DNA from 2 places in the Lysinibacillus sp. FN11 genome. Region 2 is predicted to be linked to the other one. Evidence: riboswitches for the same ligand, from Rfam matches in the RefSeq annotation. Region 2 holds a riboswitch; the other holds the start of a gene.
What was found. A riboswitch is a leader RNA that binds a small molecule or an ion and turns the genes downstream of it on or off. The one in region 2 is predicted to bind cobalamin.
Positions count from the first base shown of each region.

Region 1: linked by a shared signal. The riboswitch ahead of NP781_RS10155 (glutaredoxin family protein) and the one ahead of NP781_RS19710 (FecCD family ABC transporter permease) in region 2 are both predicted to bind cobalamin.

Region 1 covers NZ_CP102383.1:1,896,676-1,902,153, reverse strand. Annotated here, with positions in the region: gene nrdF (class 1b ribonucleoside-diphosphate reductase subunit beta) at 1-337, opposite strand, end outside; gene nrdE (class 1b ribonucleoside-diphosphate reductase subunit alpha) at 325-2,418, opposite strand; gene nrdI (class Ib ribonucleoside-diphosphate reductase assembly flavoprotein NrdI) at 2,415-2,774, opposite strand; gene NP781_RS10155 (glutaredoxin family protein) at 2,771-2,995, opposite strand; cobalamin riboswitch at 3,112-3,290, opposite strand; gene NP781_RS10150 (hypothetical protein) at 3,647-3,928, opposite strand; gene NP781_RS10145 (SHOCT-like domain-containing protein) at 3,938-4,324, opposite strand; gene NP781_RS10140 (DUF2089 domain-containing protein) at 4,338-4,703, opposite strand; gene NP781_RS10135 (Lsa family ABC-F type ribosomal protection protein) at 5,395-5,478, shown strand, end outside.
Region 2 covers NZ_CP102383.1:3,728,934-3,734,411, forward strand. Annotated here, with positions in the region: gene NP781_RS19705 (heme ABC transporter ATP-binding protein) at 1-736, opposite strand, end outside; gene NP781_RS19710 (FecCD family ABC transporter permease) at 742-1,788, opposite strand; cobalamin riboswitch at 1,934-2,122, opposite strand; gene NP781_RS19715 (biotin transporter BioY) at 2,277-2,873, shown strand; gene NP781_RS19720 (YdhK family protein) at 2,988-3,557, shown strand; gene NP781_RS19725 (response regulator transcription factor) at 3,598-4,299, opposite strand; gene NP781_RS19730 (sensor histidine kinase) at 4,277-5,478, opposite strand, start outside.

The DNA of each region.
Region 1 (5,478 bases), 1.8 Mb from region 2:
TTGTACAAAGCGTTGTGAAAATATAAGAATAGGACTTGGCATGTATCGCCTCGAATGCATCAAAAACAGTTAGGACAGCCTTTTCCTGTAAATCGTCTGTATAAGCAGCAACACGATTCATCCCGATATTTGTTTGTACAGTATCCAGTAAGGTTAATCCTGCAAATACTTTTTTATATGTGTCCTGATGCTCAAAGCTTTTCCATTGTTTAATATCTTTACTGACCGCAATTTCTTCTGGAAACCAAATTTGCTTCCATTGCTGGTCCCAAAATATTTGGGCAAGCTCACTTGTTGCCTTATTCCAATTGACTGCCTCATAAATTATATTTGACATGCTACACACTCCTCTAAGCTTTGTAATCGTTGACGAACATAGTAAACAGACTTAATGCCCTTTACCCACGCATAAATGTATACTTTAGCCAATTGTTCGGTTGTCCAATTGTCCGTTACATAAAGCGTCATGGAAATACCTTGGTCAACGTGCTTTTGAGAAGCTGCATATAAATCAATTAAATCATAAGGATTCACATCATACGCCTCCACATATAAATGACTATTGTCATTTGTTAAATGAGGCATTGGATAAATGGTTCTACTATCGGCATAATCACGAACCTCTACGCGCTCTGTACATGGAGCGATTGAAGCCGTACAGCTACGAATATATGAAATACTACCAGTTGGTGCAATAGCCAAACGATAGGAATGGAATAGCCCATATTGCATCACATCTTGCTTTAACGTTTCCCACATCTTGTTCGTAATGATTGGAATATTGCCAAGTGCCTTCAATACAACAGGTGACAATTCTTCCTCAGCTTTATTGATATATTGGTCAAAATAGCTACCAGATGCATAATCACTGTCCTCGAATCGATAGAAGGTTGCAGCTTTTTCTTTTGCCATTTCCATCGAAGATTTCAGTGAATAATAGTTCATCGCTTCCATAAAGTGATCCATGAAATCAATAGACTCTTTAGAGCCGTACAGGATGCCCTCCGTCACCAGATGCCCATGGAGGTTCATACAGCCAAGCCCTACAGAATGCATTAATTGATTGGCTTTTGCAACAGACGGTACATTTTTAATATGCGTCATTTGCGATACATTTGTTAATAGGTGCATCGCTGTATCGACTAATGCGCCGAAATCATTCACTTTACTTGCTGCATGGATATCGATGGAACCTAAGTTACACGATACATCTAATCCATAGTCATTTGGTTGATCCTGATCCGTAATGATACTTGTCTCTTGCACTTGCAGAATTTCTGTACATAGATTGGACATTTTGACACGTCCAATATTTTTTAAAGGATGTACCTTATTGACATTATCATCAAAGATTTCAAACGGGTAGCCTGATTCAAATTGTGCTTTTTTCACCTCTGTATAAAGCTTCCGTGCATTTAAACGTTTAATTTTACGAATTTTTGGGTTATCAAGTAGCTCGTAGTACATGTCTGAAATGGAAAGCTCAGACATACGTTTACCGTATTCTTTAAAAATATCGTATGGGCTAAACAAGACGATATCCTTATCACGTTTCATCAGTTCGAAGAAAATACTAGGTATAATAATCCCTGTTGAAAGGGTTGCGAGGCGAATTTTATCATCAGCATTTGGTTTTTTTGATGATATGAAATTTTCTATGTCTGCATGGAAAATATTTAGATAGACAACACCTGAGCCATTTCGTTGCCCTAACTGATTCGAATAACTGAAAGAATTTTCTAACAGTTTCGCTACTGGGATGACACCACTTGCACGATTTAATATTTCTTTAATTGGATCACCTAAAGGACGTAAATCTGTTAAATTGACCCCAACTCCACCACCAAGGCGTGATAGCTCTAAACAATAGCCAATATTTTCGGCAATACTATTCATGGAGTCATCCATTGATAATTTAAAGCAGCTGACTAATTCACCACGTGCTTTCTTACCACTATTTAAAGCAGTTGGTGTCGCTGGCTGGTAGGCTTCCATCATTGCTTCGACAGAGCGTTCTGCTAGAGTTGTGTTTCCTTGCGCCAAATACAAAGCAATAATGACAATACGATCCTCATACTTTTCTAAGATCTCTTCCCCGTCACGACTTTTCATAGCATAGCTATCATAAAATTTGCTTGCGCTCATAAAGGATGGGAAGCGGAAATTATAATCATAGGCTTTCTTGTACAGCTTCTTAATAAATTCCATCTCGTACATATCGATAAATGCTTTCTCATAGTAGCCCTCATCAACTAAATAGCGGATTTTTTCCTCAATATCTATAAAATAACGCAAACGTACGTTAACATACTCTAAAAAGTAGCGGCGCGTAGCTTCGCGGTCCTTTTCTAACTCAAGTAATCCAGTTGTACTATAACGATTCAGTACGTCATTATTAAGCTTTAAATAGGTTTTCATCTCATTACCCTCGTTTCATAAAACGTTTGTATTGCTTCGTAATCCGTTTGATTACCTCGTAAATCTAATTTCCTTACTAAGGGTACATGATAGGTAGCGGCGATTTTCTCACCAGCAGCGCCAAATACATGATGGCCGAAATTACTATTGCCACTGGCAACTACTCCTTTACAAAAATCCCTGTTTTTTTCTAAGAAACGTTGTACCTTTGCTGGAATGTCACCTAAACCATCTGTGTAGGTAATTAAAAGATAGGGCTTGTTCAATCGCAATTCCTCCGAGAGCTCGATACATTCTGCCTTTAATTTGGATACAACATTTCGGACATTACCTGTACGACTCGCGTAAACGATCATAGAGCAATCAACTCAATTTGAGAAACAATTTCCTGAACATCTCCTATAAAAGTTTCATTCATCTCTAAAACAGGCACACTTAAAAAACCTGCGTCAATAATCGTTTGCTTTGCCTGTTCATCATGATCGATGTTAACAATTTCAGCTTCAAGTCCTGCACGTTGTAGTTCAGATTTTACCCATAGGCATTTTGGACAAATTGTTTTCGTATAAAGTTTCATAGAAATCCCTCTTTTCATAAAATAAAAAGCCTATCTCCTCTAGAGAGATAGGCTAAATGGAAACGTTAACATACCAAAAATACTGACGTTCCCATCTCTTAATCCCCGAAGAAATGATAAATTTGTTTTATAAAGGCAGGTCTCCTGGCTTTGCTTCATTCTCTGATTCCCTTCCCATGCAAATGCACAGTGGTTGCAATCATCGTCAGCTTCACAGTTGCGGGGACAGCGTCGGAATTGTACCGAACTTCCCTTTTAAACTACATATAGTAGCACCTTTGTAAAACGAACACAATATATAGTTGTTGTTCAATAGTTTTAAGTGTACCATCCTTCAAATGAAAAGTAAATCAAGATTCTAAACTTCTTTATTTTTGGATTATTCAGTATTTTTAATTATGTAGTTCGAAATAGATTACCACTAATCATTTATACCCAAATCAAAAATCTATTTTAAACGATGAACATCTTTATCTATCAAAATGTATCTAGAATTCTGAAAGAAATGTTCTATTTTAAGTACCATTGAAAAATAGTAGCTTCTATATGTAAATCCTGAAATAATTATCATCTCTTACACGTTTCAAATGACACTCATTAAAAAAGAGCATGCTTTTATCATAACATGCTCTAACCATTCTATCTTTGGGATTATAGTCTAATCTTAACCTCAGTCCCATCCTGAGCTTTGACATCGACTAGCACGAGTCCCTTATAATTTTGTAGTTCCTTGATAATCGGCTTTAGCATTTCTTTGTCGATGAGCGGAAAGGTAAAGTCTATGTTCTTTCGATCGAAGTATGCCTTTGTCCACTTATTGGCTTGTTGCTGAATCCATTTAGAAGTTAAAATGGAGAGGACAATGGTTAGCACGGTATAGGGAACTGGGACTGTAAAGCGAACATCTTTTGCTTTCACTTTTACATGCAACATTCGTCGCCTCTACTCAATGAAGACTGCAACGGAATCCCCGTTTGCTGATTTTATATCTACAATTTGTCCGTCTAATTCATTTTCGATTGCTTCAAGAAGAAGATTGATGTCGATATCTTTTACGTATTTTTCTGATTGTGGAATACTCGCAGCGATGCTGTGTCCTGCCATAAGTACGGCTTTGACAAGTTTAATCGGCAAGTTTACCGTAACATTATCATTTTCGGTGGATACAACACGAACCTTTAATGTTTTTTCTAAATACTTTGTTTTTTCCACAAATTTGTTCTCTGATTCTTCTTTCTGTTGTAGCACTTGAATCAGCTCTGATCCTTTATCCGCATCAATTTTTCCCTCTTGAATCATGGTTAACACTTTTGTGATTTCCTCTTTCATGGTCCGTTCCTCCCTATTCGTCTTTTAAGAGCTTTATCGCTTCATCTGTTGTGATTTCGCCATTTTCCAGCATGCTTACAATTTTTTTCTCGTCTACTTCATTTTTCTTTTTTTGAGCATAGCCAAGGGATGAAATAATGTCGTTTAGCTTGCCTCGAACTGTTGGATAAGAAACCCCCAGTTCCTTTTCAACCTCTTTAATGTTTCCTCGGCAGGTTAAAAATACTTCCACAAAATGAAGCTGATCCTGTGATAAGGATGCTAGCTTCGACAATTCAAATTCATTTTCAATGGTCGTGTGACAATGAGAACACTGTAACTTCGTAATTTTTAATGTTTTACTACAGACAGGGCAATTTGTGATTACTTGATAAGCCATAGTGAACTCCTTCCTTTAAGTTAAGTTGATTATATAACAAAGAAATTAAATATGTAAATAATAAAAATTGATTTTTTTAATTATAAAATAAATAAAATTAATTATTAAATTAAAAATATTAATTAATCATTGCTGTATTGCTTGTCCTAAGCAATTTCAACTTTACTCTATGTATGTGTTTTCTATTTCTACTTGTAGCTAGCGGCATCAGTTAGATAATGACAGTTTAGAATTGAAAATAAGGTTACATTGTATTCTGTAAAAAAATTTGTTACTATAAAAAGACAATTATGAGAGGACTGATGAATGGACAATGAAGAACTAAACTATATTTTCATTTGAATTGAATGATTTCAAACACAAAATATAGGGTTAGTCTATCCATTTTTAACAATCAGTTTGCATTGTATTTGTCATGACACAAATGGCAAATCGTATTTATTCAGTGAAAGACTAATCCTTCCAATGCACAAGTGGAGGGATTTTTTTCTTGCTTTCATAGTTGATTTTGCACCTTTCATTTACCCATAAAGGAGAGGAAAAATATGAGCGATTCAGAAACTATTGTGACGCATGTAACACTCCGTATAAGTCGTTAATATCCATCTGCTTATACGGAGAAATAAAACATAGATGGATAGACCGACTTTGTATGAAAAGTAAACTGTTGTAATACAAAGGAGGAATTATCATGTCCATGATACAAGTACAAAACTTAACTTTTTCTTATCCAAGCAGCTTTGACAATATTTTTGAGAATGTCAACTTTCAAATC
Region 2 (5,478 bases):
TCCCTGTCAGTGGATGTATTTGAATATCCGCAAAAACACCGAATACATCTTGTAGCACTGTTGGGGTAAGTACTTCCTCTGGTGTACCATGGCAAACTATTCGCCCTTGCTGTAAAACGTAAATTTGATCGCAATACATAGCAGCGATATTCAAATCATGTAAAGCTGCTACTACGGTTAAATGCAAGGTCTGAATTAAATCCATAAGTTGAAGTTGATGATGAATATCTAAATGATTCGTCGGCTCATCCAATATTAATACCTGTGCTTGTTGAGCGAGTGCCCTTGCAACCATGACACGCTTTTTCTCGCCACCAGAAAGCGAACTAAAGCTTCGTTTCTCTAAATGTGATATGCCCGTTTGCCTAAGAGCCTCTTTAACAATTTGAAAATCTTTCTCTTGATCAAGCTCTAACAGCTTTTTATGTGGTGTTCTTCCCATACTGACTAAATCATGCACAGTGAAATCAAATAATACGGGTGTCTCTTGGCTTACAACAGCCAAATTTTTCGCAATTGATTTACTTGATTGCTTTAATATATCATGCTCATTTAATACTACCGTTCCGCTTTCAGGTTTTAGGAGACGATACATATTTTTTAACAATGTTGATTTTCCGCTCCCATTAGGACCAATTAATCCAACAAATTGCTTTTCTTTTATTTGAATGCTTACATCATGTAGTATACGCTGATCGTAAATGGAGAATGATACTTGTTTCGCTTCTAATGTCATGGACGTTAATCTCCTTCACCGAAAGAATAGTTGTTACGACGGAGAAGCCAAATGAAAAATGGTCCCCCACAAAAAGCTGTAATAATACCAATTGGCATTTCCTGAGGAGCAATAATGATTCGAGCAAAGGCATCTGCCCACACTAAGAATATTCCACCTATTAAAGCACTAATAGGTATGACGTATTTATAGTTTGAGCCCACAATTAAACGCACAATATGGGGAATAATCAATCCCACAAATCCTATAGAACCACTAACTGCGACAAGCACACCAGTTAATAGAGATACTAATAGTATTAACTGAATACGGAATTTCTGAAGATTAACGCCTAATGTCACTGCCGCCTCTTCTCCTAGTAATAATAAATTTAAATTGCGATAGTGTAGCCATAGTAGCCCAAATACAACCAAGAATACGAAGGCTGGAATCACAATACTATTCCACTTGGCTCCAGCTAAACTACCTAGCATCCAAAACATAACAGCCTTTAAGGCCCCTTCTTGCTTTGACATCATTAAAATAAAGTTAGAGATAGCCGTTAAGATAAAGGACACAGCCATGCCTGCCAATAGCAAGCGGAAAATAGAGACACGTCCCCCAACACGTGATAAGAAAAAAACAAGTGTAATGGCAAGTAATGAACCAAGGAATGCGGATACTGAAAGAGCGTAAATACCTAAAAATGAAAACGCTCCTAAAATAATCACAGAAGTAGCTCCTACAGCTGCCCCTGAAGAAATCCCTAGAATATACGGGTCTGCAATAGAATTACGTACAAGTGCCTGAATGGCTGCCCCTGCAATGGCTAACCCCGCTCCTACTATAGCAGCTAGCAAAACACGAGGTGCTCTTATTTGCCAGATGATGATTTCCTGAGAGCGACTCCAATCTTGCTCGATCGAAGTTTGTATAAAAGGAATTTTAGAAAGAATAACTTTCCATACATATAACGGTGTAACTGAAACTGAGCCAACCATTACAGCAAAGGTCATTGAAACAATTAATACCATGAAAAGTACGAAGGAAAATAACATAAATTTTTTATTCATCTGTTTTAAACTCCTACTGAATATTGATGAATGAAGCAATAAAAAAAGGTATCCCATGCGAAAATGCGCATAGAAATACCCTAGATTAAACAAAGTCAGAAAAATATCCAGCTATTGTCCGTAATTGCTTGCATCCTCGTGGGCATTACAGGTATTACTAAATGGCAGGTCTCCTGGCTTCGATTCACTATCCTATAATTGCCTTCCCATTCTTAAACAGTGGCAAATCATATTATAGGATTCCTCGTTACAGTTGCGGGACAGCGTCGGACTTCCACCGACTTCCCTTTTAAGTGACATTCAAAAATGTCACACCAATAGTATTTGAAGTTATAAAATTGTGACGGTTCTATCATACATTTTTATAGATAGATAGTCTACTTCTATTTAACCCAATATTTGAGTTAACTATTAATAATAATAAGGTTGACACAATAGCATTCGTTTTTTACACTAGCAGTAATAACTTATAAAACGAGGTGAAATTCATGGCAACTGTTACACAACATAGTCACCATAAGTTAAGAACTATTGACATTACCTACATTGGATTGTTTTCAACGCTAATGATGGTAGGTGCTAATATCACTTCCTTTGCACCCTTTATGGTAGTTGGTGGTGTACCCATTACGCTTCAAACCTTCTTTGCAACTTTAGCAGGGCTTATTCTTGGTAGTAGAAAAGGTGCGCTCGCCTGTACAATTTATATGTGCGTAGGATTGGCGGGAGCTCCTGTCTTTGCTCGTTTCGGTGGTGGAATTGGCCAAATTTTAAGCCCTACCTTTGGGTTTATTATTACATTTATATTAGCGGCATTTGTTGCAGGGTTGATCGTGGAACGAAGCGGGACAAAGAAAAGTTTTATCGTAGCTGCTTTGGTAGCAACGGCTATAAATTATTTGATAGGAACAAATTGGATGTTTTTTGCCTATAAGCTTTGGGCAAGTGCGCCAGAGAATTTTTCATATAAGCTCGCTTGGCTTTGGATGATTCCTCCACTACCAAAAGATATTATTTTAGCTATTTTTGCTGGTATCTTCGCCCATAGATTACAAAAAACATTGAAGATCATGCCCATTCAATAGCATATCTCCCCACCTAATTGTGCCAGACTAAAGAAATGTTTTTCATAGGGTCATATCCATCGTTTCTGCACATTTATTTGCTACATTAGGAGCACATAGTGAGGAGGATATCATATGAAATTCAATAAAAGATGGTCAGTCGGACTATTATCAGTAGTCGCTCTAATTAGTTTATCGGCTTGTACAGAGGATCAAACAGAACCAGCGTCCACTTCTAATGAAACTTCTGAAAAAATGGATCATTCTACAATGAACCATTCAAGTTCTGGCGATGTACCAGTAACATTAAAAAAAGCTGAATACCCGAAATTTCCTGTAGGGAGCACAGCCATTATTACAGATGGACATATGGAAGGTATGAAAGGGGCAGAAGCAACAATAGTAGGTGCCTATAATACAACTGCCTATGTTATTTCCTATGAGCCTACATCTGGTGGAAAGCGAATAGAAAAGCATAAGTGGGTGATTCATGAAGAATTAATTGACCCACAAGAAGCACCACTGGCTCCTGGAACAGAAGTAAAAACGGACGCAACACATATGGAAGGTATGGAAAATGCGACTGTCCTTATTGACGAGGCTGTGCAAACAACTGTATACATGGTCGATTATACTTCCACTACAAGTGGTGAAGCTGTAACAAATCATAAATGGGTAACAGAAGAAGAGCTTAGTCCAAAATAATAGAAATAACCTCTACCTTCAATTCTGGTAGAGGTTATTTCTAGCTTTTATGTTCCATTCGCTTTCTATTTGCAGACTTATGCCATTTATAGCCGATGCCCCAAACGGTTTGCAAGTAATCATCCGCAGGAAAACCACTTTTTCTTAATTTTTCTCGTAAATTACGTACATGTGAATCAATGGTACGATCTTCAATCGTTACATCATATCCCCAAACGGCATGTATAAGGTGTTCTCTAGAAAATGCTCTATTTTGATAATCTAAAAATAGGGCGAGCATGGCAAATTCCTTTGGTGTTAATGGAATTGCCTTATGTTGAAAATATACTTCAAAGGACTCTCGATCTAGACAAAGCCCTTCAAAGTTAATCACTTTTTCTACAGATATCGTTCTTCTTAATACAGCATGTATGCGTGCTAACAACTCTTCCTCATCAAAAGGCTTTAAAATGTAGTCATCAGCACCAAGGTTTAAACCTTTTACAATATCAGCGTGTTCTCCTTTTGCAGTAAGCATAATGATAGGAACATCCCAAAACTTCCTAATTTCCTGGCAAACCTGCCACCCATCCATCTCTGGCATCATAATATCCAAAAGAACTAAATCCACATGTTCTTCTTCTAAAAAATCCAATGCCTCTTGTATAGAAGTCATTGCTCTACAAAGAAATAGCGGTTCCAAATAAAGGGTTAATAAATCTAACATTCTTGGTTCATCATCAATGCATAAAATCGTTTTCATTCGTTTCTACTCCTTTAAATGATAATTCAAAAGTAGTCCCTTTATTGATTTCACTTCTAACCTTTATTTCTCCCCCATGTGCTTGTACAAGCTCCTTGACAATAGCAAGCCCAAGTCCAGATCCACCTAAAGCACGACTACGTGATTTTTCCACTCGATAAAACCGATCAAAAATATATGGTAAATCCTTCTTTGGAATTCCTTTCCCTGTGTCTTCAACGGTGATGCTTAAAATTCCACTGTCTTTTTTTACAGTGACTGTAGTCATATCTCCTGGCGCACAATAGATTAATGCATTATTTAATAGATTAATCAGGATTTGCTCAAGTCTTGCTTCATCGGCACATAGTGTTAAGCCATTATCACAACGGACAACCAAATAGATACTTTTATCTTGAAAAGCGGGACTTAATTTTTCTTCAATGCTTGTGAAAAACGGCTCTAAATGTAAGCAATGTTTTTCAATTACAAATGAGTTTTCATCCATTTTCGCTAAATCAAATAAATCTTTAATTAATCTAGAAAGTCTATTTGTTTCTTCTATTATAATAGCTAAATACTTTTGACGATCTTGCCCTGTTAAATCCCGTTTAGCAAGAATGTCTGTATAGCCTTTAATAAAAGTTAGCGGTGTACGAAGCTCATGTGCAATACTCGATAAAAACTCCTTACGCTCTTGCCTTAGATGATTTAAATCATTGGATAAAAGCTGGATAGCATTTGATAAATCCCCAAGCTCGTCTTTTCCATTCGTTGAAAGAGCGACTGTAAAATCACCCTTACTCATTTTCAATGTAGCCTCTTTCATTTGAATAAGTGGTTTAGCCAACTTGCGAGATAGAACAACAATGACTGCAATACTGACAAGACCAGATACAATACCCACGATGAGAAAATGCTTATTGAGCCGTTTCATTAATGCATGGATGGAATCGGTATTTTGAAACATAAATACATAGCCAATCGTTCCTTGCTGATTTTGAATAGGGCTTATGGTCGCAATAGCTTTAACTTCTTGCCAATTGTCTTGTAAAACCCTTCCTTCATAAGGTATTTCCCCCTCTATCTCACGAATCAGATCACTCATTTCTTGATGTGGTTGTGAGGATGCAAGGATTGTTCCGAAATGGTCAGTCACCACGACATCTGTACTTGCTTCTGATTCCATAAGAACGACAT